One region of the Pseudomonas sp. LB3P25 genome, then DNA from elsewhere that is predicted to be linked to it. Evidence: predicted binding sites of a transcription regulator. Region 1 holds the regulator's gene; the other holds the start of a gene.

The links. Region 1 encodes sigma-54, which starts transcription at its own class of promoters, with help from an activator protein. Its sites were predicted from a motif close to ANTGGCATNNANNTTGCTNT; they were not measured.
Region 2: the regulator sigma-54 is predicted to act here: its motif matches at 2,474-2,493, upstream of glnK (P-II family nitrogen regulator).

The regions. Positions count from the first base shown of each region.
Region 1 is NZ_CM142711.1:1,202,758-1,217,586, forward strand. Features, by position in the region: gene ACYZTW_RS05160 (Maf family protein) at 1-149, shown strand, start outside; gene rng (ribonuclease G) at 207-1,664, shown strand; gene ACYZTW_RS05170 (YhdP family protein) at 1,740-5,543, shown strand; gene ACYZTW_RS05175 (carbon-nitrogen hydrolase family protein) at 5,759-6,607, shown strand; gene tldD (metalloprotease TldD) at 6,626-8,068, shown strand; gene yjgA (ribosome biogenesis factor YjgA) at 8,128-8,652, opposite strand; gene pmbA (metalloprotease PmbA) at 8,761-10,107, shown strand; gene ACYZTW_RS05195 (HPr family phosphocarrier protein) at 10,501-10,776, opposite strand; gene rapZ (RNase adapter RapZ) at 10,792-11,649, opposite strand; gene ptsN (PTS IIA-like nitrogen regulatory protein PtsN) at 11,652-12,116, opposite strand; gene hpf (ribosome hibernation-promoting factor, HPF/YfiA family) at 12,129-12,437, opposite strand; gene ACYZTW_RS05215 (RNA polymerase factor sigma-54) at 12,512-14,005, opposite strand; gene lptB (LPS export ABC transporter ATP-binding protein) at 14,190-14,829, opposite strand, start outside.
Region 2 is NZ_CM142711.1:6,987,603-7,002,431, reverse strand. Features, by position in the region: partial or broken gene ACYZTW_RS32300 (magnesium chelatase domain-containing protein) at 1-493, opposite strand, end outside; gene ACYZTW_RS32295 (HigA family addiction module antitoxin) at 788-1,066, shown strand; gene ACYZTW_RS32290 (BRO-N domain-containing protein) at 1,063-1,584, opposite strand; gene ACYZTW_RS32285 (accessory factor UbiK family protein) at 2,021-2,281, opposite strand; gene glnK (P-II family nitrogen regulator) at 2,700-3,038, shown strand; gene ACYZTW_RS32275 (ammonium transporter) at 3,074-4,411, shown strand; gene ACYZTW_RS32270 (secondary thiamine-phosphate synthase enzyme YjbQ) at 4,627-5,052, shown strand; gene sutA (transcriptional regulator SutA) at 5,155-5,478, shown strand; gene ACYZTW_RS32260 (HAD family hydrolase) at 5,677-6,381, opposite strand; gene xerC (tyrosine recombinase XerC) at 6,378-7,277, opposite strand; gene ACYZTW_RS32250 (DUF484 family protein) at 7,280-8,005, opposite strand; gene dapF (diaminopimelate epimerase) at 8,019-8,849, opposite strand; gene lysA (diaminopimelate decarboxylase) at 8,854-10,101, opposite strand; gene lptM (LPS translocon maturation chaperone LptM) at 10,111-10,284, opposite strand; gene cyaY (iron donor protein CyaY) at 10,699-11,031, shown strand; gene ACYZTW_RS32225 (DUF1289 domain-containing protein) at 11,036-11,254, shown strand; gene rnk (nucleoside diphosphate kinase regulator) at 11,551-11,961, shown strand; gene ACYZTW_RS32215 (class I adenylate cyclase) at 11,967-14,813, opposite strand.

The DNA of each region.
Region 1 (14,829 bases):
GCGGCTACGGTATTCAAGGACTCGGCGCGGTGTTTGTCGCCGGCCTCAATGGCAGTTACTCGGCGGTGGTCGGGTTGCCGCTGTGCGAAACCGCTGAGCTGCTTGGCCATTTCGGCATACCCTGTTGGCAAACCCTTAACGCGCGTTGAGCGTCGTACTGACAAGATGCGGCCATTATCGTGAACATGCCTGAACGAGACCCTGCCATGAGTGAAGAGATCCTGATCAACATCACGCCGATGGAATCGCGCGTGGCGGTGGTTGAAAACGGTGTTCTGCAAGAGGTCCACGTCGAGCGCACGCAAAAGCGCGGGATCGTCGGCAACATCTATAAAGGCAAGGTCGTACGGGTTTTGCCAGGCATGCAGGCGGCGTTCGTCGACATCGGTCTGGACCGTGCGGCGTTCATTCACGCCTCGGAAATTTCCCTGCGCGAAGGCCCGGCGGTCGAGAGCATCAGCGCCCTGGTCCATGAAGGCCAGAGCCTGGTGGTCCAGGTCACCAAGGACCCGATCGGCTCTAAAGGCGCACGCCTGACGACTCAGTTGTCGATTCCATCGCGTTATCTGGTGTACATGCCGCGCACCGCGCACGTTGGCATTTCGTTGAAGATCGAAGACGAAGCCGAGCGCGAACGTCTCAAACAAGTGGTCACCGATTGCGTGGCCAAAGAAGGCATCCAAGAGGCCGGTGGCTTCATCCTGCGCACCGCCGCCGAAGGTGCCGGGGCCGATGAAATCCTCATGGACATCCGCTACCTGCGCCGGCTCTGGGATCAAATCAACGAACAGATCAAAACCATCAGCGCGCCGAGTGTGATCTACGAAGACCTCGGCCTGGCGCTGCGCACCTTGCGTGACCTGGTGAGCCCGAAGATCGAGAAGATCCGGATCGACTCCCGGGAAACCTTCCAGAAAACCACGCAGTTCGTCGCCGAACTGATGCCGGAAATCGCCGACCGTCTTGAGCATTACCCGGGTGAACGGCCGATCTTTGACCTGTACGGCGTCGAAGACGAAATCCAGAAAGCCCTGGAGCGCAAAGTTCCGCTGAAGTCCGGCGGTTATCTGGTGGTCGATCCGGCTGAAGCCATGAGCACCATCGACGTCAACACCGGGGCGTTCGTCGGTCATCGCAACCTCGAAGAAACCATCTTCAAGACCAACCTCGAAGCCGCGACCGCCATTGCTCGCCAGCTGCGCCTGCGCAACCTGGGCGGGATCATCATCATCGACTTCATCGACATGGAAGATGAAGAGCACCAGCGTCAGGTGCTGCGCACCCTCGAGAAGCAACTGGAGCGCGATCACGCCAAGACCAACATCATCGGCATCACCGAGTTGGGCCTGGTGCAGATGACCCGCAAGCGTACCCGCGAAAGTCTTGAACAAGTGCTGTGCGAGCCGTGCAGCAGCTGTCAGGGCCGCGGCAAGCTCAAGACGCCGGAAACCGTTTGCTACGAGATTTTCCGCGAAATCCTCCGAGAGGCTCGCGCCTATCAGGCGGAAGGCTATCGTGTATTGGCAAACCAGAAAGTGGTCGACCGTTTGCTCGATGAAGAATCGGGCAATGTCGCCGAGCTCGAAGGTTTTATCGGACGCACTATCCGGTTCCAGGTGGAAACCATGTATTCCCAGGAACAATACGACGTGGTGCTGCTCTGAATCGCTGTATTTCAACCCTGCTAGAACGGCTGGCCTCAGCTTTTTGCAGTATTTTTGCCATGGGAGCCAACTGACATGGAACGTCTGACACGCATTTTGGCCGCACTGACCCGATGGGGGCTGGGGCTGTGTGCGTTGGTATTGGTGTTGATGGCGTTGTACGTCAGCCTCGGCCGAGAACTGACACCGCTGGTGGCCGAGTACCGTGCCGAAGTCGAAGCCAAAGCCAGCGCTGCCTTGGGCATGCCGCTGACTATCGGCGAACTGGAAGGCAACTGGAGCGGCTTTGCGCCGATCATGCTGGCTCACGATGTGATGGTCGGCGAGGGCGCCAATGTCCTGCGTCTGGATCAGGTGCGCGCGGTGCCGGATCTGTGGGCCAGTCTGCTGGCTCGTGAAGTGCGCATCGCTCACCTGGAACTCAGCGGCCTGAAGATCAGCCTCAAGGAAGACGAGGACGGTCATTGGGCGCTGGAAGGTTTGCCGGTGCAGCAGGATCAGCCGCTGGATCCTGAGCAATTGCTCACTCGCATGCAGAGGGTTCAGCAGCTGTCGGTGCTCGATAGCCAGGTCACTTTGCAACCACTGCAAGAGCAGCCTCTGACCTTGACTTACGTCGGTCTGAATCTGAAAACCGGCGTGTCGCGTCAGCGACTCGACGTTCGCCTGACCCTGCCCGATGGCCAACCGGTGGCCATGAGTCTGCGCACCCGTCTACGTGCCAGCGAGTGGAAGGATGGCGAGGCGCAGGCTTACCTGAGCCTGCCGCAAAGCGACTGGTCAAAATGGTTGCCTGAGCGTCTGACCCAGCAATGGAATTTCTCCGAGATCAAGGCGGGTGGCGAGCTCTGGTTAAACTGGAACGAGGGCGCCCTGCAAAGCGCCGCGATTCGCCTGAACGCGCCGCAACTCAAGGGTGCCTACGCCGAACGCAAGCCAATCCAGATCAATAATCTGGCGCTGAACGGCTATTTTCAGCGCAGTGCCGAAGGCCTTCTGGTGACCCTGGACTCCCTGGCCATGAACCTCGGCGAGACCCGCTGGGAATCGCATATGCAACTCAAACAAAACGCGGCGACCGACAAGACTGAAGAGCTTTGGCATCTGCAAGCTGACCGCCTCGACCTCACCCCGATCACCCCGATACTGAATGCCTTGGGGCCGCTGCCCGAAGGCATGGCCACCGCCGTCGAGCGACTCAAAGTGACCGGCGGCCTGCGCAACGTGCTGATCGACTTACGGCCCACTGCCACCGACGACAGCAAGTTCAGCTTTGCCGCTAACCTGGATCGGGTCGGCTTCGATGCCTATCACGGCGCTCCGGCGGCGCGAAATGTCAGTGGCAGCATCAGCGGTGATCTGGGCGGTGGCGAGTTGCGCATGGACAGCAAGGATTTTTCCCTGCACCTGGACCCGATCTTCGCCAAGCCATGGCAGTACATTCAGGCCAATGCCCGCCTGACCTGGAAACTCGACAAAGATGCCTTCACCTTGATCGCGCCGTACCTGAAGGTGCTGGGCGAAGAAGGCAAGATTGCCGGCGACTTTCTGATCCGCCTGCATTTCGACCACACCCAGGAAGACTACATGGACCTGCGGGTCGGTCTGGTGGACGGCGATGGGCGCTACACCGCCAAGTACTTGCCGGCAATGCTCAGCCCGGGGCTGGACGAATGGCTGCGCACGGCGATTCTGAAGGGTGCGGTGGATCAAGGTTTCTTCCAGTACCAAGGCTCGCTGAACCACGGGGCCGCCGAGACTGCCCGCAGCATCAGCCTGTTCTTCAAGGTTCACGATGCCGAACTGGCCTTCCAGCCAGGCTGGCCACATGTCAGCAAGGTCACGGGTGACGTGTTTGTTGAAGACAGCGGTGTACGGATTTTGGCCAGCACGGGTCAGTTGCTCAATACCCAGGTCAGCGACATTTACGTCAATATTCCCCGTGTGCCTTCCGGACAAAACGTCCACCTGTTCCTCGACGGTGGATTCGCCGGCGGGCTGGGCGATGGTCTGAAAATTCTCCAGGAAGCGCCGATCGGCACCGCAGCCACCTTTGCTGGTTGGGAAGGCGAGGGCGATCTGCAGGGCAAACTGAAACTGGACATTCCATTGGTCAAAGGCGAGCAGCCAAAAATTCTCGTCGACTTCAAGACCGCCAAGGCCCGTCTGAAACTGGCTGAACCACCCCTGGAGCTGACTCAGCTCAAGGGCGATTTCCGTTTCGACAGCACCAAGGGGTTGAGCGGGCAAAACATCACCGCGCGCGCCTTTGATAAACCTGTCACTGCACAGATTTTCGCCGATGGCGGCCCCGGCAACCTCAAGACTCGCGTCACCGCCTCCGGCCAGGTCGAGGTCAAGAAACTGACTGACTGGCTGAGTGTTACTCAGCCGTTGCCAGTGTCCGGTGTGATCCCTTATCAGCTGCAACTGAACCTCGATGGCCCTGACAGCCAACTGATGGTCAATTCCAGTCTCAAAGGCGTGGCGATCGATTTGCCGGCGCCGTTCGGCATGGCTGCTGATGTCGGCCGCGACACCACGTTCCGCATGACCCTACAAGGACCGGAGCGGCGTTACTGGGTCAACTATGGTGAGCTGGCAAACTTCATGTTTGCGGCGCCGACCGGCAATTTTGCCGACGGTCGCGGTGAGTTGTTCCTGGGGGGCGGCAATGCCGTACTACCCGCCGCCAAAGGCCTGCGGGTGCGCGGTGTGCTGTCGGAACTGGATGTCGGCCCCTGGAAGGACCTGGTAGACAAGTACGCCGGCCAGGATCCGGGCGGCAACGCCAAACAGTTGCTCAGCAGTGCGGATTTCAAGATTGGCAAGCTCAGCGGTGTCGGGACTACGCTCGATCAGGCTTCCGTACAGTTGAACCGCAAACCTGCCGCGTGGGCCTTGCAACTCGACAGTCAGCAGGTCAAAGGCAGCGCCAGCATCCCCGATGCGAAAGCCGCGCCGATTGCGATCAATCTGCAATACGTGCGTTTGCCAGCGCCAGACCCGACGGTGCTGGCCGACGAGAATTCACCGGATCCGCTGGTCAAGGTAGACCCGACGAAGATCCCGGCACTGGATATCACCATCAATCAGCTGTTCCAGGGGCAGGACCTCGTTGGGGCCTGGTACCTGAAAGTCCGTCCGACCGCCAAGGGCATTGCGTTTACCACGCTGGATCTGGGCCTCAAAGGCATCCTCTTGCAGGGCAGCGGCGGTTGGGAAGGCACGCCCGGTTCCAGCAGCAGTTGGTACAAGGGCCGGGTCAGCGGCAAGAATCTCGCCGATGTACTGAAGGGCTGGGGCTTTGCGCCGAGTGTCACCAGTGAAGATTTTCATATGGATGTCGATGGTCGCTGGCCCGGCTCGCCGGCCTGGCTGGCCACCAAGCGCTTCTCCGGAACCCTCGATGCTTCGCTGAATAAAGGCCAGTTTGTTGAAGTTGAAGGCAGCGCCCAGGCGTTGCGAGTGTTTGGCTTGCTGAACTTCAACTCCATCGGTCGCCGTCTGCGTCTGGACTTCTCCGATCTGTTCGGCAAAGGCTTGAGTTACGACCGGGTCAAAGGCCTGCTGGTCGCGACCAACGGCGTATACGTGACGCGTGAGCCGATCCTGCTGACCGGTCCGTCGAGCAACATCGAACTCAACGGTACGCTGGACCTGGTGGGCGATCAGGTCGATGCCAAGTTACTGGTGACTTTGCCTGTGACCAACAACCTGCCGATTGCTGCGCTGATCGTCGGTGCACCGGCTATCGGCGGTGCGCTGTTCCTGATCGACAAGTTGATCGGTGACCGTGTGGCGCGTTTCGCCAGCGTCAAATACACCGTCAAGGGGCCGTGGAAAGAGCCGAAAATCACCTTCGACAAGCCTTTTTGAAAAGCCACGCCTTTGGCCGATGGAGTAGCATGGCCATACGTAGCGGCGCAGCTCCCCTGTAGCAGCCTGCGTCCGGCTGCGCAGCAGTCGTAAAATCAGATACCGCGGACTTTCAGATAAACCGTGCATTCTGGATTTACGACTGCTGCGCAGCCGGACGCAGCCTTCGGCAGCTGCTACAGGACGGTGTACAGATTTCAAGTAAGGAAAAGGCCATGTCTTTTGCGGTGATTCAAATGGTCAGCCAGAGCGATGTACTGGTCAATCTGGCCCAGGCCCGTCGACTGCTTGAGCAAGCGGCAGCCGGTGGCGCGCAGCTGGCTGTGCTTCCGGAAAACTTCGCCGCCATGGGCCGTCGCGACATTGCCGACATCGGCCGCGCCGAGGCGTTGGGCGAAGGCCCGATCCTGCCATGGTTGAAACAGACCGCGCGCGACCTCAAGTTATGGATAGTGGCCGGCACGTTGCCGTTGCCGCCGGTGGATCAACCGACGGCCAAAGTGCACGCCTGCTCGCTGCTGGTGGATGACCACGGCGAAACCGTTGCACGGTATGACAAGTTGCACCTCTTCGACGTCGATGTGGCGGACAATCGCGGGCGTTATCGCGAATCCGATGACTATGCTTATGGCAGTGGGGTAGTCGTGGCGGACACGCCCGTCGGTCGAGTCGGGCTGACCGTGTGTTACGACCTGCGCTTCCCGGAGCTGTACAGCGAATTACGCGCTGCCGGTGCGGAGTTGATTACTGCGCCGTCGGCCTTTACCGCGGTGACCGGCGCGGCGCATTGGGATGTGTTGATTCGCGCGCGGGCCATCGAAACTCAATGTTATGTGCTCGCGGCCGCCCAGGGTGGGACGCATCCGGGGCCGCGAGAAACCTTTGGCCATGCCGCGATTATCGACCCGTGGGGACGTGTGCTGGCGCAACAGGATCAAGGCGAGGCCGTGTTGCTGGCCGAACGCGATAGCAGCGAACAGGCGTCCATCAGGGCGCGGATGCCGGTGTCCAGTCACCGGCGCTTTTTCTCGCAGGGCGCCCAGCGACCTGCCTCAGAACGATGAATTTAAGGCGTAAAGCATATGAGCGAGTTGTTGTCCTCAGTCAGTGAACACCTCCTGGCGCCTGGCGGCGTAACAATCGAGAGCCTGCAAGGTGTGCTCGGCGATTTGGCCGGCCCGGGCATCGATGCCGCCGACCTGTATTTTCAGGGACAGATTTCCGAGTCCTGGGCGCTGGAAGACGGGATCGTCAAGGAAGGCAGCTTCAACCTCGACCAAGGTGTCGGCGTGCGAGCGCAATCGGGGGAGAAAACCGGTTTCGCCTACAGCAACGCCATTACTCTCGAAGCCCTTGGCGCCGCGGCCCGTGCGGCGCGTTCGATCTCCCGCGCGGGGCAGAATGGCACGGTTCAAGCCTTCACGACTCAGGATGTCGCCCAACTGTACGGGCCGGACAACCCGTTAGAAGTGATGACCCGTGCCGAGAAGGTTGAGCTGCTCAAACGTATCGACGTCGCGACTCGCGCCCTCGACCCGCGTATCCAGCAAGTCACCGTGAGCATGGCCGGCGTCTGGGAGCGAATCCTCGTGGCTTCCACCGACGGAGGCCTGGCCGCCGATGTACGGCCGTTGGTGCGCTTTAACGTCAGCGTGATCGTCGAGCAGAACGGTCGCCGTGAGCGCGGCGGTCATGGCGGTGGCGGTCGTACCGATTACCGTTATTTCCTCAGTGATGACCGCGCCATGGGCTATGCCCGTGAAGCGTTGCGTCAGGCGCTGGTCAACCTCGAAGCCATCCCTGCGCCGGCCGGTACGTTGCCGGTGGTGCTGGGTTCGGGCTGGTCCGGCGTGTTGCTGCACGAAGCAGTCGGCCACGGTCTGGAAGGCGACTTCAACCGCAAGGGCAGTTCCGCCTACAGTGGGCGCATGGGCGAAATGGTGGCGTCCAAGCTTTGCACCATCGTTGATGACGGTACGCTGGCCGGTCGTCGCGGTTCCCTGAGCGTCGATGATGAAGGCACCCCGACCGAGTGCACCACGCTGATCGAAAACGGCGTACTCAAAGGCTACATGCAGGACAAGCTCAACGCGCGCCTGATGGGCGTGGCCCGTACCGGTAACGGTCGTCGCGAATCCTACGCACACCTGCCGATGCCGCGCATGACCAACACCTACATGCTGGCTGGCGAAAGCGACCCTGCAGAAATCATCGCCTCGGTGAAGCGGGGCATCTACTGCGCCAATCTCGGTGGCGGTCAGGTGGACATCACCAGCGGCAAGTTCGTGTTCTCCACCAGCGAGGCGTACCTGATCGAAGACGGCAAAATCACTGCCCCGGTCAAAGGCGCGACGTTGATCGGCAACGGGCCGGAAGCCATGAGCAAGGTGTCGATGGTCGGTAACGATCTGGCGCTGGACAGCGGCGTGGGGACGTGTGGCAAGGATGGGCAGTCGGTGCCGGTGGGTGTCGGCCAGCCAACGCTGAAAATCGATGCGATCACTGTGGGTGGCACAGGATCTTAAGGGCTCTTGAAAAAGTGAAGCTTCGGGTGGGCCGCGTGGCGACCCACCCGAGAAGAGATTTAACGCAGACCGCGTTGAGTCTCGTCCAGCTCACGGATGTACTTGAAGATTTTACGGCTCGATGCCGGTGGCTTATTGGTCGCCAGTTCGTGCTGGGCCTGACGGATCAGGGAGCGCAATTGCTGACGATCAGCTTCCGGGTAGTCGATCACGAACTTCTCCAGGACCGCATCGTCGCCCGCGATCAAGCGATCGCGCCAGCGTTCCAGGCCATGGAAACGTTCGTTGTACTGCCGAGTGGAGGCATCAAGTTGATCGAGCAACGTCAGAATGGCGTCAGTGTCCTGATCGCGCATCAGTTTGCCGATGAACATAAGGTGCCGTTTACGCGCGATATTCGCGGTGTGCTTGGAGGCATCGCCCAGAGCCCGGCGCAAAGCGTCGGTCAACGGCAGTTTTGCCAGCAAGTCAGGCTTGAGCGTTGTAAGGCGCTCGCCAAGGTCAACCAGAGCATGAAGCTCGCGTTTAACCTGGGATTTGCTTTTTTCTCCCGTATCGAGGGAGTCGTCGTAAGAATCAACCATGGTGGCCGTCCGCAAAGAAACGCCGCCATGATAACCAGTCGGGGGCCGCTTGTCCGGCCCGGTCGCTCGAAGGCCCTAGCCGAAAGCAGAATTTGAGTGGAGAACAGCATGAGTGCAGTTGAAAGCGTCGGCCCACAAGCGTTGCCGGCACTGCAAGAACAAGTCGAGCAGATCATCGCTGAAGCCAAGCGCCAGGGCGCCAGTGCCTGTGAAGTGGCAGTGTCGCTGGAGCAGGGCTTGTCGACCACGGTGCGTCAGCGGGAAGTCGAAACCGTTGAGTTCAATCGCGATCAGGGCTTTGGCATCACCTTGTACGTCGGCCAGCGCAAGGGCTCGGCCAGCACGTCGGCCAGTGGTCCTGAGGCGATTCGCGAAACCGTCGCCGCCGCACTGGCCATCGCCAAGCACACCTCGGAAGACGAAGCTTCGGGCCTGGCGGACGCCGCGCTGATGGCCAAGGATTTGCAGGATTTCGACCTGTTCCATCAATGGGACATCACCCCGGAGCAAGCCATCGAGCAGGCCCTGGCCTGTGAAGCGGCGGCATTTGCCACCGACAGCCGGATCAAGAACGCCGATGGCACCACCCTCAGCACCCATCAGGGCTGCCGCGTTTATGGCAACAGCCACGGTTTTATCGGTGGCTACGCGTCGACTCGTCACAGCCTCAGCTGCGTGATGATCGCCGAAGCCGATGGCCAGATGCAGCGCGATTACTGGTATGACGTGAACCGTCAGGGCAATTTGCTGGCCTCTCCGGAGAGCATCGGCCAGCGTGCCGCGCAACGGGCGGCGAGTCGTCTGGGCGCACGCCCGGTGCCGACCTGCGAAGTGCCGGTGCTGTTTTCCGCGGAACTGGCCGGTGGTTTGTTCGGCAGTTTCCTCTCGGCGATTTCCGGCGGCAGTCTGTATCGCAAATCGTCGTTCCTCGAAGGCACCCTGGGACAGAAGTTGTTCCCGGAATGGTTGACCATCGATGAACGTCCGCACCTGATGCGCGCGCTGGGCAGTTCGGCGTTCGACGGCGACGGTCTGGCGACGTACGCCAAACCGTTCGTCGAAAAGGGCGAGTTGGTGTCGTACATTCTTGGCACGTACTCCGGTCGTAAGCTCGGGATGCCGAGTACCGCCAACGCGGGTGGCGTGCATAATCTGTTCGTCACCCATGGTGACGAAGACCAGGCAGCCTTGCTGCGCCGCATGGGCCGCGGCCTGCTGGTGACTGAATTGATGGGCCAGGGCCTGAACATGGTCACTGGCGATTACTCGCGTGGCGCGGCGGGTTACTGGGTCGAGAACGGCGAAATCCAGTTTGCGGTCCAGGAAGTGACCATCGCTGGCAACATGCGTGACATGTTCAAACAGATCGTTGCGGTCGGTAATGATCTGGAATTGCGCAGCAACATTCGTACAGGTTCGGTGCTGATCGAGCGCATGACGGTAGCGGGTAGCTAAACCCCGTCAGTTGCACAAAAAAAGGCGCACCACCCATTGGGTGGTGGGCCTTTTTTATGCGCCTTGCGCCGTCCCTGTAAGGATCACGGCTCGCCAGCGATGGCATCCCTGGGTCAAGGCGTTCCTGATCGGTGCAGCATCAGGGGGCGAGCCGGTCTTGGGCTGCTGATCAGGTTTTGCTTGATGATGGTGATGGATACAGCATTGGCTTGACACTGACTATGTAGCAGCTGGCGAAGCCTGCGTTCGGTTCGGGCCGCGTTCGGACGCAGCAGTCGTAAACCCTGCTCACGCGGTCTGCCTGACATACCGCAGAGCCCAATTTTACGACTGCTTCGTCCGAACGCGGCCCGAACCGAACGCAGCCTTCGGCAGCTGCTACAGGGCGAGGTGTTACTCGCCTTCGCCGAAGTAGTCATTGATCAAATCCACCAATGCCTGCAGCGCCTCATCAGCTTTTTCACCTTCGGTGCTCAGGTGGATTTTGGTGCCCTTACCCGCAGCGAGCATCATCATTGCCATGATACTTTTTCCGTCGACCGTGGATTCCGGCGTGCGTCCTACTCTGATCGTGCAATCCTTGAACTCACCGGCGACGCCAACGAATTTTGCAGAAGCGCGGGCATGCAGGCCCAGCTTGTTGATGATTTCAATTTCCAGAGCAGGCATCGCGGTGTGAATCCTTTAGCTGAGGTCGCGGTGGCGAACCTGGACGTTCTTCAGGGATTTTTGCAGGGCCTGGCCCAGACGTTCGGTCAGGTAGACGGAGCGGTGATGTCCGCCGGTGCAGCCAATGGCAATGGTGACATAAGCACGGTTGCTGGCGGCGAAGCGCGGTAGCCACTTGAACAAGTAGGTGGATATGTCCTGGAACATCTCTTCGACGTCCGGCTGTGCCGCCAGGTACTCGGCAACCGGTTGGTCGAGCCCGGATTGATCGCGCAACTCCGGCTTCCAATAGGGATTTGGCAGGCAACGCACGTCGAACACCAGATCAGCGTCCACTGGCATGCCACGCTTGAAGCCGAAAGACTCCACCAGGAACGCCGTACCGGGCTCCGGCTGGTTCAGCAGGCGCAGCTTGATGGTATCGCGCAGCTGATACAGGTTCAGGTTGGTGGTATTTACTTTGAGATCGGCGAGGTCGGCAATCGGCCCGAGCAGGTTGGTTTCATCGTTGATGGCCTCGGCCAGTGAGCGATTGGCATTGCTCAGCGGATGACGACGGCGGGTTTCCGAGAAACGTTTGAGCAAGGTTTCTTCGTCGGCGTCCAGATAAAGCACATCACACTGGATATGCCGGCTGCGCACTTCTTCGAGCAGTTCGGGAAACCGCGACAAGTGACTCGGCAGGTTACGCGCATCGATGGATACGGCAACCAGCGGTTGTGCAAGCTCGGTGTGAATCAACGCGCGTTCGGCCAGTTCCGGCAACAAACCGGCGGGCAGGTTGTCGATGCAGTAGTAGCCGTTGTCCTCGAGAACATCGAGTGCGGTACTTTTACCTGAGCCGGAGCGGCCGCTGACGATGATCAAGCGCATGATTAATGACCGTTTTGCTCGTTCAGGACAACCTGATACAAGGCTTCATTACTCGGGGCGCTGCGCAGTTTTTCACGCACTTCCTTGCGATCGAGCATGCTGGCGATCTGGCGCAGTAGCTCCAGGTGCGCATCGGTGGCCGCTTGTGGGACCAGTAGAACGAACAACAGGTCAACCGGAGCGCCGTCGATGGCGTCGAAATCGATAGGGGCGTCCAAGTGCATCAAGGCACTAATGGGCGCGTCGCAACCCTTCAGGCGGCAGTGTGGGATGGCGATGCCGTTGCCAAAACCGGTGGAACCGAGTTTTTCACGGGCAATCAGAGCCTCGAAGACATCTTGCATCTCCAGATCCGGCACTTCCCGGGCGATCAGGTTGGCAATTTGCTCGAGGGCTTTCTTTTTACTGCCGCCCGGCACGTTCACGAGGGAACGGCCGGGGGTCAGGATGCTTTCAAGTCGGATCATGGGTTGGGAGTGTTAACGACCGGTCGCGCCCTGGAGGAGGCTTTGGGTCTTTTCCTTATGCTTTTTGAGTTGTTTATCGAGCTTGTCGGTGAGTGCGTCGATCGCCGCGTACATATCGGTATGTTCCGCGTTGGCGACCACTTCATTCCCGGGAATATGCAGCGTGGCTTCGATTTTCTGCTTGAGCTTTTCGACCGTCATCGTGACCTGCACGTTGGTTATCTTGTCGAAATGCCTCTCTAATCGTTGGAGTTTTTCGCCGATGTAGGTGCGAAGAGGTTCGGTCACTTCCAGTTGGTGTCCACTGATGTTGACTTGCATACAGCTTCTCCTTCGTTGCCAGTGCATAAAGCGGCAGGCAGAAATGCCTGCCACTGGAACGCTGTGGCGTGGCTCTACATCAACCGCTTGCGTTCGCTCGAAGGCGCGATCCCGAGGGATTCGCGGTACTTGGCGACGGTGCGGCGAGCCACCTGAATGCCTTGTGCCTCCAGTAAACCAGCGATCTTGCTGTCACTCAACGGCTTTTTCTGATTTTCCGCGGCAACCAGTTTTTTGATGATCGCGCGGATCGCCGTGGACGAGCATTCACCGCCCTCGGACGTGCTGACGTGGCTGGAGAAAAAGTATTTCAGTTCATATATGCCCCGAGGGGTATGCATGAATTTCTGCGTGGTCACCCGTGAAATCGTCGACTCGTGCATGCCCACCGCTTCGGCGATGTCATGCAGGACCAGCGGCTTCATTGCCTCGTCGCCGTACTCAAGAAAGCCGCGCTGATGCTCGACGATCTGAGTGGCTACTTTCATCAGGGTTTCGTTGCGGCTTTGCAGGCTCTTGATGAACCAGCGGGCCTCTTGCAACTGATTGCGCATGAAGGTGTTGTCGGCGCTGGTGTCGGCGCGGCGCACGAAGCCGGCGTATTGAGCGTTGACCCGCAGTCGTGGCACCGATTCCTGGTTCAGCTCCACCAGCCAGCGCTCGTTGTCCTTGCGTACGATCACGTCGGGAACGACGTATTCGGCTTCGCTGGATTCGATCTGCGAGCCTGGGCGCGGGTTGAGGCTCTGGACCAGTTCAATCACTTGGCGCAGTTCATCTTCCTTGAGCTTCATGCGACGCATCAGCTGGCTGTAATCGCGGCTGCCGAGCAGGTCGATGTAATCGGTGACCAGGCGTTTGGCTTCGATCAGCCAAGGCGTCTTGGCGGACAACTGACGCAATTGCAGCAGCAGGCATTCGCCCAGGTTGCGGGCGCCGATACCCGCGGGTTCGAATTGCTGGATGCGGTGCAGGACGGCTTCGATTTCGTCCAGCTCGATGTCCAGTTCCGGGTCGAAGGCTTCGAGAATCTCCTCGAGGGTTTCGTCCAGGTAGCCCTGATTGTTGATGCAGTCGATCAGGGTCACGGCGATCAGGCGATCAGTGTCGGACATCGGTGCCAGATTCAGTTGCCACAGCAGGTGGCTTTGCAGGCTTTCACCGGCCGATGTGCGGGTGGTGAAATCCCACTCGTCGTCATCGTTGCTCGGCAGGCTGCTGGCGCTGGTCTGGTAGACGTCTTCCCACGCGGTATCGACGGGCAGTTCGTTGGGGATACGCTCGTTCCAGTCGCCTTCCTCGAGGTTATCAACCGTCGGGGCGGTTTCCTGGTAGGAGGGTTCCTGAATGTCGGCGTTGGGTTGCTGTTCGGCTTTGTCGGCCAAGGGATCGGCGTTATCGAAGTCGTCGCCTTCTTCCTGGCGTTCGAGCATCGGATTGGATTCCAGGGCCTCCTGGATTTCCTGTTGCAGGTCCAGGGTCGACAATTGGAGCAGGCGGATGGCCTGTTGCAGCTGCGGTGTCATCGTCAGCTGCTGGCCCATTCTCAAGACTAGCGATGGTTTCATGGCAGGGGCTTAACACCTTATTCGCCGGCGCACATGCGCCATCCACTACAGGGCGCCGGAGCGCCAAACATAAGCAAATTATATGCCCGAAACTGCAGCGTTTGCCTAGAGCGCTGTAACAATAAAAAAATATTGATTTTTTATCGAGACAAGCGCCCGAGCAACCAGCCAGACACCTCAGTGCTTACAGGCGGAACTCATGGCCCAGATACACTTCCTTGACCAGGTTGTTGGCCAGGATGGTGGCAGAGTCACCTTCGGCGATCAGCTGGCCATCGTTGACGATGTAGGCGGTTTCGCAGATATCCAGGGTTTCACGGACGTTGTGGTCAGTGATCAGCACGCCAATGCCCTTGGCCTTGAGGTGATAGATGATCTGCTTGATGTCTCCCACCGAAATCGGGTCCACGCCGGCGAACGGTTCGTCGAGCAAGATGAATTTCGGGTTGGTGGCCAGTGCCCTGGCAATTTCCACGCGGCGGCGTTCACCGCCGGACAGGCTCATGCCGAGATTGTCGCGGATGTGGCTGATGTGGAATTCCTGCAGCAGGTTTTCCAGCTCCTTGCGACGACCGGTCTTGTCGAGCTCCTTGCGGGTCTCGAGGATCGCCATGATGTTGTCGGCTACCGAGAGTTTGCGGAAGATCGATGCTTCTTGCGGAAGATAGCCGATACCGGCCTTCGCACGACCGTGCATAGGCTGGTGGCTGACATCCAGATCGTCAATCAGTACGCGGCCCTGATCGGCCTGTACCAGGCCGACAATCATGTAGAAACAGGTGGTTTTGCCGGCGCCGTTGGGACCCAGCAGGCCGACAATCTGA
Region 2 (14,829 bases), 1.3 Mb from region 1:
CAACGGCTTCCAACAGGTGATCCACGGCAAACACCTTTAGCCCCGATGCCAGACAGGCTTCCTCGGCATTCGCCCGTGGCACCATCAGCGAACGCCCGGCCTTGCGGGCGGCCAGCGCTGCCGGCAACACGCCTCTCACAGCACGTACCGCGCCTGACAACGCCAATTCTCCCAGGCATTCAATGTCATCCAGCGTCAACGTCGGCACCTGCACGCTGGCGGACAGAATCCCCAAGGCAATCGCCAGATCAAACCGTCCGCCATCCTTCGGTAAGTCCGCAGGCGCGAGATTAAGCGTGATGCGCCGCGCCGGGAATTGCAGCCCCGAATTGATGATCGCACTGCGTACCCGATCCTTGCTTTCCTTCACTGCCGCTTCGGGCAAGCCGACCATCGTCAATGAGGGCAGACCGTTGGCCAGATGGACTTCTACGGTGACGGCGGGCGCATCGACACCAATCTGGGCGCGGCTGTGGACGATGGAGAGGGACATGGTCGTTCCTTGAGCTTTACGGGAACCGCTTCCTGCGGTTTTTTTAAGGGTAGTTGGGGCGTTGTTTTTCGGCGTGGCGGATGAGGCGACAAACTTTCACTGGATGTTGCGGGTGTCTTTCTGGAGATGAAGCGTAAGCGAGTGTGGATTGCCGATGTAATCAGTCGAGGGATGATGTTTTTGTAGGACCCTGCCTAGATCAATGAAGGACGTCGGTGAAAGTGTTTGGGCGCTCTTGTCTGTCTGGCAGGCCTGCTTATGATCATCAATTGATCGCTGAATTCGGAGAGGAAAATGAACAGTAGTGGAATGCGGGCGGTTCATCCCGGCGAAATCCTCAAGGAGGATTTTCTAGAGCTGTTGGGCATTTCAGAATCAGCTTTCGCCCGCTCGTTGAACGAACCGTTAAAAGTGGTTAACGAAATCGTGATGCAGCAGCGTTGTGTCAGTGCTGATCTAGCGGGGAAGCTATCTGGCTACCTGAACACCACGCCCGAGTTCTGGCTGAACCTGCAGTCGACTTATGATCTGCGTAAAGCCGAAATCGAACGTGGTCGTGCTTTGGCCACCTAAAGCGATTGCAGCATCCGCGAAGCTCGCTTCCACCAAGGCGCATTGACTGTACGTTGTGGCTGTTCACCATCCGAAAGCATGTGTGGAACATCCTGCAACCGAATCCACGGCTGGTTATTCCAGTGCAGCAAACTCAACGACATCTCTGGCCAGTTCAGCAGGCTCAGGATCGGGCGTTCGGTTGACTTCGGTTGATCGGCGTCTCTTAGGGCTGGCACAACGTCGTGGGTCAGCCACTCGCGCAAGCCTCGGTATTCGGGGCAGTAGTGGTAGACCAGCAGGGCGTAGACGCCGGACTCGCTGATTAGCAGGGTGTTTTCGATGGTGCCGTGGATGACGACTCGCGCGGATTGATGTTGATCGGGATCGAGTTTTCGGACGGCGCGTTCGTCGAGGAAAAGGCGAAGCAGACGACCTAGGTCTCGGGCGCAGAACCAGGCTTGGTTTTCGAGGAGGAGGGCGTGGAGGTGGAGTCTGTGGCGGGTGAAAACGTGAGGAATCAGGTAGTTTTCGTCCATCGAGCAGTTCTCGGGATCAAATGAAGAAAACTGCCTCTGATCGTCGCCAAACGAAAAGGGTGGCAGCCATGCGCGGGTTGGCGAACCGGTGACGCCCGAGAACCGGCAGACCCGAAGGTCTCCCACGCATAGCCGCCATAATTCGAGATGGGAATAAATTCCTCGGTCGAATGTGGTCGCGGTGCGTCGGGGTCTTCCGGGTCGCCAAACCCAGAGCTGATTATTCAGCTGGGCATGAGCATAGAAACCGGAGGCATTACGGCGCAATCGGACGGCGGTGGTTTTGTTGTAGGAAGGTGCCGGGATTTTTGCGGGGCTGAAGATCAATTGATCTCAGCCTGCGGCAGTTCCTACAGATGAATCTGAAGGTCGTTCCGACCTTATTCGCGAGCAGGCTCGCTCCCACAGGGATTGGGTTCAAAGTGGGGTGTGCGGGTTACTCGGCAGGCGGATTCAGCTTCGCTTCCAGCTCCGCCACCTTCGCCTCAAGACTCTCCAACCGTGCCCGCGTTCGTGCCAGTACAACCATCTGGCTATCAAACTCTTCACGGCTCACCAGGTCCAGCTTGCTGAAGCCGCTCTGTAACAAGGCCTTGAACTGGCTTTCGATTTCGCTTTTCGGCAGTGGAGTGTCGCCGCTGAAGAGGCGGGAGGCGGTGCCGCTCAGGGCATCGAGGAAGTCTTTGGGCGCGAGCATGGGAAATATCCTGTCAACAATGGCGGGCAGTGTATCACGCAGTGTCTATAGTCAATCTCGCAGTCAGGGGTGCACGCTTTTCGCGCATGCGGACGGGCGGCCGCGCACTGTTGTTGTGCGTATCCGTCGGGCCATTTGCGCGAAGCAGCTTGCAGCAGCGACCAAAGGCTTGAAATCAGTGGGTTTTGGCGAGATGGCAAGCTTTCTGCTTAGTCAGTAGTGACCCATGCACTGATGCAGTCGCTGTGACGAATGCAGTGCGCCAAGCGGAACGGGGGAAGTGTTTCGTGCGGAGTGGTTAGCAGGCGTCGGACGGGCAGGTAAGGCCGACGATGCGTTACAAAGCCAGGCACTGCGCTTAGACTTGAGTCGGGTTTGTTTTCCTGGGGCAAGTCCACCAATTCGGGAGAGAGTTTTCATGAAGCTAGTCACTGCCATCATCAAGCCGTTCAAACTGGACGACGTACGCGAGTCGCTGTCCGAGATCGGCGTGCAGGGCATTACCGTTACTGAAGTCAAAGGCTTCGGTCGGCAGAAGGGTCACACCGAGCTGTATCGTGGCGCGGAATACGTGGTCGATTTCCTGCCAAAGGTGAAGATCGATGTCGCCATTGACGACAAGGATCTTGACCGGGTTATCGAGGCGATAACCAAGGCTGCCAACACCGGCAAGATCGGTGACGGCAAGATCTTCGTGGTCAATCTGGAACAGGCGATTCGCATCCGTACCGGCGAAACCGATACCGACGCAATCTAAGCCGCCACAAACCCAACGCCCCAGGAGAAAACAATATGACTCTGCGTAAATTCGCAGGGCTAGGAGCCCTGTTGTCCCTCGAACTGCCCAGCCTGGCCATGGCGGCAGACGAAGTGGCGGCCCCAGTCCTCAATTCCGGCGACACTGCCTGGATGATGACATCGACAGCCCTCGTGCTGTTCATGACCATTCCCGGCCTCGCGCTGTTCTACGGCGGCATGGTCCGCTCCAAAAACATTCTTTCCGTGATGATGCAGTGCTTCGCCATTACCGGTCTGATCAGCATCCTGTGGGTCATTTATGGCTACAGCATCGCGTTCGACACCACCGGCATGGAACAGGGCGTCATCAACTTCAACTCGTTCTTCGGTAGCATGGGCAAGGCATTCCTCGCCGGTGTCACGCCAGCGAGCCTGACCGGCCCTGCGGCGCTGTTCCCTGAAGCGGTGTTCGTCACCTTCCAGATGACGTTCGCCATCATTACCCCCGCGCTGATCGTCGGTGCCTTCGCCGAGCGGATGAAGTTCTCCGCCATGCTGATCTTCATGGGCGTCTGGTTCACCCTGGTTTATGCACCCATCGCGCACATGGTCTGGTCCGGTAACGGCGGCCTGTTGTGGGACTGGGGTGTGCTGGACTTCGCCGGTGGCACCGTGGTGCACATCAACGCCGGTGTGGCCGGTCTGATTGCCTGCCTGGTACTGGGCAAACGCAAAGGCTTCCCGACCACCCCGATGGCGCCGCACAACCTCGGTTACACCCTGATGGGCGCTGCCATGCTGTGGGTTGGCTGGTTCGGCTTCAACGCCGGTTCCGCTGCTGCGGCCAACGGCACTGCAGGCATGGCGATGCTGGTGACCCAGATCGCAACTGCCGCCGCTGCACTGGGCTGGATGTTCGCCGAGTGGATCACTCACGGCAAACCAAGTGCTCTGGGTATCGCTTCGGGTGTTGTGGCCGGTCTGGTTGCAATCACGCCAGCCGCTGGCACTGTAGGCCCGATGGGCGCTCTGGTCATTGGCCTGGCAGCCGGAGTGGTGTGCTTCTTCTGCGCCACCACCCTGAAACGCAAACTCGGCTATGACGACTCCCTGGATGCCTTCGGCGTGCACGGTATCGGCGGTATCCTCGGCGCGATCCTGACCGGTGTCTTCGCTGCACCGTCGTTGGGTGGCTTCGGCACCGTCACCGACATCGCCGCACAAGTCTGGATTCAGTGCAAAGGCGTGGGCTTCACGGTGATCTACACCGCGATCGTCACCTTCATCATCCTTAAGGTCCTGGACGCCGTCATGGGTCTGCGTATCACTGAGGAAGAAGAGGCGGTCGGCATCGATCTGGCACTCCACAACGAACGCGGCTACAACTTGTAAGTACGCGCACAAAAAAAATTGCCCGGCTTGCCGGGCATTTTTTTGTCTGGAGTTTGTCAGTGAAGGAACTGCTGAAAGGTTTTTTCGTACACGTTTAGTGGCGTTTACGACGGGCGTTTTTCTGCGGCCAATGGCTTACATGATAGAAGGAATATTAGGGCCTTTGTTTTTTCCCAGAGCGCGCTAGAATGCGCCCCGAACGTGCGGAGAACTGTATGTGGCAACAGACTCTGATTACCCTGCGGGCGAGGCCCCGGGGCTTTCATCTGGTAACGGACGAGTTACTCGCCGGCCTGCCTGAACTCAGGGCATGTCGGGTCGGTCTGTTGCATTTGTGGCTGCAGCATACCTCGGCGTCGTTGACCATCAACGAGAACGCCGATCCGGCGGTACGTCGCGACTTCGAACGATTTTTCAATCGTCTGATCCCACAAGGAACAGACGGCTATGAGCATAACGACGAAGGCCTGGACGACCTCCCGGCGCACTTCAAGGCCAGCGTGCTTGGCTGTCAGCTCAGTTTGCCGATTTCGGCAGGCCGACTGGCGTTGGGGACCTGGCAAGGCGTTTATCTGGGCGAGCACCGTGATTTTGGCGGTGCCCGTAAAGTCCTCGCCACCGTGCACGGTGAAGAGGCATAAACCGCTGGTTACCAGCGGTTGTAGAATTTTTTCCGGCGGCCTTCGACAGACGGCGAAGCTGGGCTATAACTAATCTGCTTTTCGCAAGTCATGAGGTAGAACATGAGCGACGATGATCTGGAAAACGACGACCTCGAAGTAGGCGACGACGACGAAACCGAAGAAGGTCTGGAAGCAGCGACGGACGACGTCGCTGAAGACGATGGCGGTGAAGCGCCCGTTCCGACCGCCAAAGGCAAAGCCAAGGCAGCGGTATCGGTCGATGAGCTGCCGAGCGTCGAAGCAAAAAACAAGGAGCGTGACGCTCTGGCGCGGGCCATGGAAGAGTTCCTGGCCAAGGGCGGCAAGGTGCAGGAAGTGGAGGCCAATGTGGTCGCCGATCCGCCCAAGAAGCCTGACAACAAGTACGGCAGCCGGCCTATCTGAGCCTGCTACTTGCTTGCTGAAAAAGCCCGCCGTCGCTGCGGGCTTTTTCATGGGTGAAACAAAGTCCAGAACGCTGTGGTGATCCCTGTGGGAGCGAGCCTGCTCGCGAAGAGGCCGTCACATTCAAAGTTGATGTCGGCTGGCCTACCGCTTTCGCGAGCAGGCTCGCTCCCACAGGTTCGGTGTGTGATTTCAGGGTTAGTGTTGGGCGTTCCAGAGGGCCAACAACGCGGGCAACTCGCTCAGGCTGCGAATCTCGGCATCCGGTGCCTTCTCGGCTTCCCACGCCTTGCCCGCCGGGTTAAACCAGATCGCCCGCAATCCCGCCTGCTGGGCGCCGGCAATGTCGTCACCCGGATGATCGCCGATATGCACGGCCGTCTCGGCCGTCGCACCACCACGCTGCAACGCCTCATGAAACAGTCGCGCATCCGGCTTGCCGATGCCGATGTCTTCGGCGCACAAGGCAAACTTGAAGTAATCCGCCAGCCCTAGCCGACGCACATCGGCGTTGCCATTGGTGACCACGCCGAGGGCGTAGTGATTGGCCAGAGTCTCCAGGGTCGGTTGCACCTCCGGGAAGATGTCCAGCTGATGCCGCGCATGTAGAAATACTTCAAAACTCTGATCGGCCAGGTCTGAGGCCTGACCATGGTCGTAACCGGCCTCTTCCAGTGCGTGGAACAAGACTCGGCGACGCAGGGCGCTGATGCGGTGTTTGAGGCCCGGCTCACTGCTCAGGATCCGTTCGCGAATCGCCCACAAATGCTCCACCGGCACGGCGCCCAGATTCGGTGCATGCTCGGTCAGCCATTCACGCAGTACGGCTTCGGCGCTGACGATCACCGGGGCGGTATCCCACAGGGTGTCGTCGAGGTCGAAGGTGATCAATTGAATTCTCATGACTCATCGCCTTTGATGCGTTTGGCCCTTGGATGGGCGCTGTCGTAAACCGTTGCCAGGTGCTGGAAGTCCAGGTGGGTGTAGATCTGGGTGGTCTTGATGTCCGAGTGGCCGAGCAGTTCCTGCACCGCTCGCAGGTCCTGGGAGGATTCCAGCAAATGGCTGGCGAAGGAGTGTCGCAGCATGTGCGGATGCAGGTTCTGCCCCAGTTCGCGCTCGCCAGCGGCTTTAACCCGCACCTGAATCGCCCGAGGGCCAAGACGCCGGCCTTGCTGGCTGACAAACACCGCGTCATCCGCAGGGTTGGTCATGGCCCGTAGCGGCAGCCACAGCTCCAGCGCTTCGCGGGCTTTTTTGCCGACCGGCAGCAGTCGGGTCTTGCTGCCCTTGCCGAGCACTTGAACCATGCCGTCGGCCAGGTCCAGCTGATCCAGATTGAGCCCGGTCAGTTCCGACAACCGCAAACCTGAGGAATAGAACAGCTCCAGAATCGCCTGATCCCGACGCGCCAGAAAATCATCCTCCACCGCGCCCTCAAGCAGTTGCAGTGCGCGGTCGGTGTCGAGGGTTTTTGGCAGCCGACGTTCGCCCTTCGGCGGCGCCAGGCCGTTGGCCGGGTCGTGGTCGCAGAGGCCTTCGCGGTTCAGATAGTGATAGAGCCCGCGCACCGCCGACAGCAGCCGCGCCAGGCTACGCGAAGATTGGCCCTGTGAGTGCAGGCGAGCGATCAGGCTACGCAGGCGCTGGATGTCCAGGGCCGCCCAACTGCTGATGTTCTGTTTGACACACCAGCCCAGCACTTTGTCGAGGTCGCGACGGTAGGCGTACAGCGTGTGAGGCGACACCTGCCGCTCACTGCGCAGGTGTTCGCAGTAAGCGTCCAGTTGCCGTTCCACGATCAGCGTACCGAGCGCAGGGAGGTGTTGACCCGTGGCAGCACGCGGCCCATGACTTCGGCGATGTAGCTCAAGAACAGCGTGCCCACCGAGCTCTTGTAGTGCTGCGGGTCGCGGCTGGCGATAGCCAGGACGCCGTAGATGCCTTGGTAGCTGATGGCGACAACGGCGGTGGAGCCGATCTGTTTGCGCTGTTCTTCGCCAAACAGGAAGTCCAGTTCGTGTTCACGCAGGCTGCCGCTGACGCTTTTGTCTTCCGAGAGCAAGCCGCCGATGGCCGTTTGCGCGTCGGCATGGGTCACCCAGCGGCCCACCGGCATCGGGTTGTCACCCAGCAGGATCAGGCTGACGAAGGGCACCTGGAAGTCCTGGCGCAGACTGTCTTCGACACTGATCACCACGTCTTCCAGGCTGGTGGCGTCCATCAGCGCGAGAATCAGGCGGCGGGTCTTGTCGAAAAGGCGGTCGTTGTCGCGGGCCACGTCCATCAAGTGCGAGAGGCGATGACGCAACTCGATATTGCGGTCGCGCAGGATGCTCATCTGGCGTTCGACCAGCGAAATGGTGTCGCCGCGCTGGTGCGGAATGCGCAAGGTTGCGAGCAGTTCTTCATGCTCGACGAAGAAATCCGGATGAGCCTCCAGGTACGCGGCAATCGCCGCCGCCTCAAGGCTTTCGGAAGGGGATTCGTCGGGCTGTAGGGCGGGAACCTGGGGCTTATCTTTCATGGATTCGACTCTCTCAAAGACGCACTTGTCCTTCATAAACGCGCACTGCCGGGCCGGTCATCATGACCGGTTGGCCTGGGCCTGCCCATTCAATGGACAGACGCCCGCCGGGCAGGTCGATCAATAGCGGCGAATCCATCCACCCCTGGCTGATCGCGGCCACTGCGGCAGCGCAAGCGCCGGTTCCGCACGCCTGGGTTTCCCCGGTCCCGCGTTCCCAGACGCGCAGCTGCGCGCGGTTGCGGTCGATGACCTGGAGAAAACCGACATTGACCCGTGCCGGGAAGCGCGGATGGTTTTCGATTTTCGGCCCCAGTTCATGCACCGGTGCATTGTTGATGTCGCTGACCCGCAGCACGGCATGGGGGTTGCCCATGGACACGGCGGCCAGGTCGACCAGGGTGCCGTCGACGTCAACCTGATAGCTCGTGGCCTGCTCCGGCGCTTCAAATGGAATCTCGGCCGGCACCAGGCGCGGTGCGCCCATGTTGACACCGATCTGCCCGTCGCTGCGGATATCCAGTTCGATAATGCCGCTTTTGGTCTCGACGCGGATCTGCCGCTTCGCGGTCAGGCGCTTGTCGAGCACGAAGCGTGCGAAACAGCGCGCACCGTTGCCGCACTGTTCCACTTCGGAGCCGTCGGCGTTGAAGATCCGGTAGCGGAAGTCCACGTCCGGGTTGCTGGGCGCTTCGACGATCAGCAACTGGTCGAAACCGATACCCGTATGCCGATCGCCCCATTGCTTGGCATGTTTGGGCAGGATGTGCGCATGCTGGCTGACCAGGTCGAGGACCATGAAGTCATTGCCCAGGCCGTGCATCTTGGTAAAACGCAGCAGCATGGTTTTACTCCGGCAGCAGGCTTTCGCCAGCAAACAACTCGGCTACCGTCTCACGGCGACGCACTTCAAATGCCTGATCACCGTCCACCAACACTTCAGCGGCACGGCCGCGGGTGTTGTAGTTGGAACTCATGACAAACCCGTAGGCACCGGCCGAATGCACGGCCAGCAGGTCGCCTTCTTCCAGGGCCAACTCACGGTCCTTGGCCAGGAAGTCGCCGGTCTCGCAGATTGGCCCGACGATGTCGTAAGCGCGGGCAGCGGTAGTGCGTGGGCGCACGGCGGTGACGTCCATCCAGGCTTGGTACAGCGCCGGGCGGATCAGGTCGTTCATGGCTGCGTCGACGATGGCGAAGTCTTTGTGTTCGGTGTGCTTGAGGTACTCGACCTGGGTCAGCAGCACGCCGGCGTTGGCGACGATGAAACGGCCCGGCTCGAACACCAGCGCCAGGTCTCGACCGTCGAGACGTTCGCGCACGGCTTTGATGTAGTCGGCAGCCAACGGCGGCTCTTCATCGCGATAACGCACGCCCAAACCACCACCGAGGTCGATGTGGCGAAGGTAAATGCCGCAATCGCCGAGGCGGTCGACCAGGCCCAGCAGGCGGTCGAGGGCGTCGATGAAGGGTGGCAGGGTGGTCAGTTGCGAACCGATGTGGCAATCGACACCGACCACTTCCAAGTTTGGCAGTTGGGCGGCACGGATGTACACGTCTTCGGCGTCGGCGATGGCGATGCCGAACTTGTTCTCTTTAAGACCGGTGGAAATGTACGGGTGGGTGCCGGCATCGACATCCGGGTTAACGCGCAACGAGATCGGCGCGCGAACGCCCAGCTCGGCGGCGACCACTTGCAGGCGTTCCAGCTCATCGGTGGATTCGACGTTGAAGCAGTGCACGCCGACTTCCAGGGCTCGACGCATGTCGTCACGGGTCTTGCCGACGCCGGAGAAGACGATCTTGTCGGCGCTGCCGCCAGCGGCCAGTACGCGTTCCAGCTCGCCACGGGAGACGATGTCGAAACCGGCGCCCAAACGCGCCAGGACATTCAGTACGCCCAGGTTGGAGTTGGCCTTGACCGCAAAGCAGACCAGGTGCGGCATGCCGGCCAGCGCATCGGCGTAAGCCAGGTACTGGGCTTCGATGTGCGCACGGGAGTAGACGTAGGTCGGTGTGCCAAAGCGTTCGGCGATGGCGGACAGGGCAACACCTTCCGCGAACAGCTCGCCGTCACGGTAGTTAAAAGCGTCCATGGCGTTCCCTTATTGGTAGACGTCGTGCTTGTGTGCTTTCGACGGAGACTTCTGCGACGACTTGGCCTGCTCGGCAGGGTCCTGGCTGTCATCGGGCAGGTACAGCGGGCCTTTTTGACCACAGGCCGAAACCAAGCAGGCAAAAGCGACGAGCGCAGCGAGGGAAGAGATCAGGCGCTTCATGGCGAAATCCTTGAAAATGCGTTAATTGCGCCGGAGTATACCGGCCACCCGGCAGCTTGCCTATGCGACGGGGCTCCCGTCTGGCGGGCCTTCGCCTGATGCCGGCCAGCCAGGTGCATTCCCTGTGGGGGCGGGCCTGTGGTGAGGGGATTTATCCCCGTTCGGCTGCGAAGCAGTCGCAAAACCGGTGAATGCGGTTTTTCTGATACGCCGTAGTCCCAGGTTTAGGGCCGCTTCGCGACCCAACGGGGCGGTGCGACGTTTCGCTAAATCCCCTCACAACAGGCTCGCTCCCACAGGTACAGCGCTTACCATATCGATATCGACGCTTGGTCGTTATCCTTTGCAATCACCGGGGCTCGCCCGTATCTTGCGGCGCTTGAGCGTGAGTAGACACTTTTTGAGGTTCCCGCAATGAGTTTGACTGAAGCCCGTTTCCACGATCTGGTCGATGCCACCCAGCAGACGCTGGAGGATATTTTTGACGAGTGTGACCTGGATATCGATCTGGAGAGCTCGGCCGGTGTGCTCACCGTCAAGTTCGAAAACGGCAGCCAGTTGATCTTCAGCCGTCAGGAGCCCTTGCGTCAGCTGTGGCTGGCAGCCGTGTCCGGTGGTTTCCACTTCGATTACGACGAAGAGAGCAAGCGCTGGATGTGTGACAAGAGCGACGAACAACTCGGCGAGATGCTCGAGCGCATCGTCAAGCAGCAGGCTGACGTTGAACTCGATTTCGAAGGTCTGTGAGATCGTGACCCCGCCTGCACCTGTTCGTCCGCCCAAACCGCTCTACAGCAATGTCAGCCCGGCGGTGGCTTCGCCGTGCAGCGGCGTGTGTCGGCTGGATGAGCAGAAGGTTTGCCTTGGGTGTTTTCGCCATGTCGAAGACATCCGCGAATGGCGCTCGGCCGATGACGATCGGCGTCGTGTCATCTGCGCCCAGGCAGTCCAGCGCAAGACCGCCACCTGAAGCTTGCGCGACCTGTACCTGTAGCAGCTGGCGAAGCCTGCGTTCGGCTGCGCAGCAGTCGTTAGATCAGGCGATAAGGTGTATCAGGAATACCGAGCACTCAGGTTTTACGACTGCTGCGCAGCCGAACGCAGGCTTCGCCAGCTGCTACAGGTGCGTGGTCGGCCTGACTTGTATATTTATTGAGCTGTGATAGTGTCGAGAAACGCCTCAACCCATCGAGGCTCGTGAAAACCCCGTCTTTTTCTGGCGGGGTTTTGCTTTTTCTGTGCAGAAGAAAGGAGTCTGCCTCTATCATGACCGCACCTTCCATCACCCTTACCCGTCTGGACGTTCAACGTCTGGAGCGCCTGATCGACAGCCTGGATGACACGCTGCCGGGCGTTATCGCACTGCAAACCGAACTGGATCGCGCCGATACCCTGGTCGGTCACGATGAAGTGCCCGCCGATGTCGTAACCATGAATTCCCGTGTGCATTGTCGCGAAGAAGGCAGTGGCAAGGACTATCACCTGACGCTGGTTTATCCGAAGGATGCCAACGCCGACGAAGGCAAGATTTCCATTCTGGCGCCGGTGGGCAGCGCACTGCTCGGCCTGAAGGTTGGTCAGCACATCGACTGGCCGGCTCCGGGCGGCAAGACACTGAAACTGACCCTGCTGGAAGTCGAATCGCAGCCGGCCGAGGGCGGCCACTTTCCGGAATAAACCCCTCAGACCTGCTCGAGCGCCTCGTTCAATGCGCGTTCCAGGTCAGCCTTGTAGCGCAAATACAAAATGCTTGAACTCTGACCATCACCGAGCAGGCCCGACAGATCCAGGTCGGTGATGTAACAGCGATAGCGTTCGGTCTCACGGCGCTGCTCGACGATTTCCCGGGCGACCACGCTGAACAGTTGGTCGCCATGTTCCAACTCTGAAAACTCCCGCTGATTGCAATACAACGTGACCTGCACCTGTCCCGGTGCGGCTTTGCCGACAATCGCCTGCACGTCGTAGAACGGTTTATTGACCGGGAATTGCGGCGCTGGCCGAGCTTCGACCCGACGCGCCCGTACTGGGCCGGAGGGCAGCAGTTGGTAATACAAGGTGTCCAGGCTCAGCGGCTGGGCGACGTCCATCGGCAGCAAGGCGTCGCGCCGGTACTGGATCGATTGCAGGAAACGTTGCAACGGCACCAGCAGGCTTTGCTCGTCGTGATAGGGCAAGCGCTGTTGCCACAGGGCATTGAATTCATCCAGTACGTACAGGTCGGCGTGGTATTCGTTGATCCGGTAGAACACCTGAATGCAATCGGGCTGACCCATCGGCAGGACCAGCGCCAGGTCGTGGTCTTCCAGTGCCATCGGGTCCAGGTGCAGCGGGCTGTAGCTTGCCAGCTCTTCGCCCAGGTAATCGACCAGCGCCGGCAGCGTGGCGAGGGCGACATGATTGACCTGGCCGGGCACCAGCTCCAGCACGTGGTAGTGCTGCTGGACCTGAATCAGGTAGCGATGATTGAGTTTGCTCAGCAGCAGGTTCTGCGCGGTGTCGAGGATCTCTTCGACTCGTCGGGCGATGAACTGTGCACGGTTGTGGCAGAAACAACGAACCCGCAACGTGGGTTGTTGTAGCCCGCTGGGCAGGTTATTGAGGTAATCGCTCACGCAGTCGAGCAGCGCGTGGGGGCCGTCGAAGCGGCTGACCAGCACTTCGTTCCAGCTATTGAGCGTGACCTGATCCAGGGTCAGCACCAGGTTTTCCCGGACGCCGGCATAGCTCAGGGAATCGGTGCGCTCGGTGGTCATCAGGATGTTCAGGTCGCGGTGGTGCTTGAGTGGATCGACGCCGACGTTCACCAGGATCAGCACTTCACTCGGCACACTGGCGCGCAGTAACGGTTCTTCGGCGACGGTCGTCAGCGGCAGGACGATGCTCTGTTGCAGGCTGCCGAGCAGGTTGAACAGTTCGAACTCGCTCAGGTCGCTGCTGCCGGGATGCAAGGCCAGGCGAGTGCTGCTGTCGATCACGCCATTGCGGTGACACCAGGTCAGCAGCTCCAGCAATTGGCGGCCGCGCTTGATCGGCGCGAAATGCTCCCATTCGAGAGCCGTCAGGCTGCCGTTGTACAAACCCCACTGAGTTTGACCCGATTCTTTTTTGTTCGGCGCGTGCACCAGCGTTAGGGTGTCTTCGGCCAGATCCGGGGCGATGCCAGGGTTGATGAACTCGACCTTTTCGGCCTTGCGCTCGAAGGCCGCGTACAGCCGTCGGCCCAGCACGTTGAGGTCGCGCTTGTTGATCAGGCTGACGGTCTGTTCGTTGCGGGCGAACTGGGTCAGGAAGCGGTAGCTGTAATTGAGCTCGTTGACCAAGGCTCTGCGTTCAGAGGTGACCTGACGGACTTTCCACTGGCTGCGGCTATCGAGCAGGGCCAGTTGACGATGATCCCATTGCCATTCGTGGGCCAGGCGTTCGAGCAACGAACGCTGCCAGCTCTGAGTGCGACTGTTGCTGCCGGTGAGTTTGCGATTGACCTTCAGGTACAACGCCCGGCGTACCAGCTCCAGCCGTTCCGGCTCGCCACGGGCGGTCAGGTATTCCTCGATGCGTCGGTAGACCACGACGTACGGGTCCAGCTCATCAAGGTCGAGTCGATTGGCAAACACCGCTTGCTTGAAGCGCAGGCTCAGGCAATGGACCCTGGGATGTTCGCTGGCATAAACCTCAGTCAGCAGCAGTTTGAGTACCGATTTGTACGGCGACTCGATGCCTTTGAACAACTGCCAGAGCCCGGCACCGATGAATTCGCCAGGCGGGATATAGGCCAGATGCCCCAGGTCCAGGGTTTCGTCGGCACGGATGAAGCGCTTGGACATCAGCGTGTGGGTGTAACGGTCGTAGCTCGCTTCTTCGTAGACCGGCACCAGCCACCAGATGGGCGTGCGTCCGGCCAGCCAGATCGCGGTGCGATAAAACTCGTCTAGCAGCAGGTAGTGCTGGGTGGTGCCGCAGTCTTCCGAACTCAATTGCGTATCACGTTCGCCGCGTACGAAGCGGGTCGGGTCGATCAGGAAAAAATGCGCCTCGGCGCCCTGGCTGGTAGCCCAGAGTTCGAGGAGCTGGCATTTTTTGCGCAGTTCAGTGAGCTCGCTTTCGCTCAAGTCCGGCCCGTGACAGACCCACACGTCCATGTCGCTCTGGTCGGCCTGGGCGAGGGTGCCTAGGCTGCCCATCAGGAACAGGCCGTGAATCGGTCGCGGCGGATTGCTGCCGTGGCGGGGCTTATAGGAAAACGAGCGGGTCAGGCGTTGGGCTTCGGCGAGGGCGTTGGCGTCGGGTTCGTAATTCGACAGCCCGGCCGGCGTGCTGCCCGAAACGTATCCCGGCAACAGCGGATGATTGACATGGAAAAACAGCGGCAACAGGGTCAGCACCGCTTGCTGGCGGGTCGATAACCCTTCCATGGCGCGGGCCATGCGGCCTTCGTTGAGCTTCAGAAACCGTGCGCGCAGTTGGTTGAGAACCTTGCGGTCGATTCCCTCGTCCAGATCGGGGCGGATTTCATGGGTGCGGGTCATGTCAGCTCAAACCGGC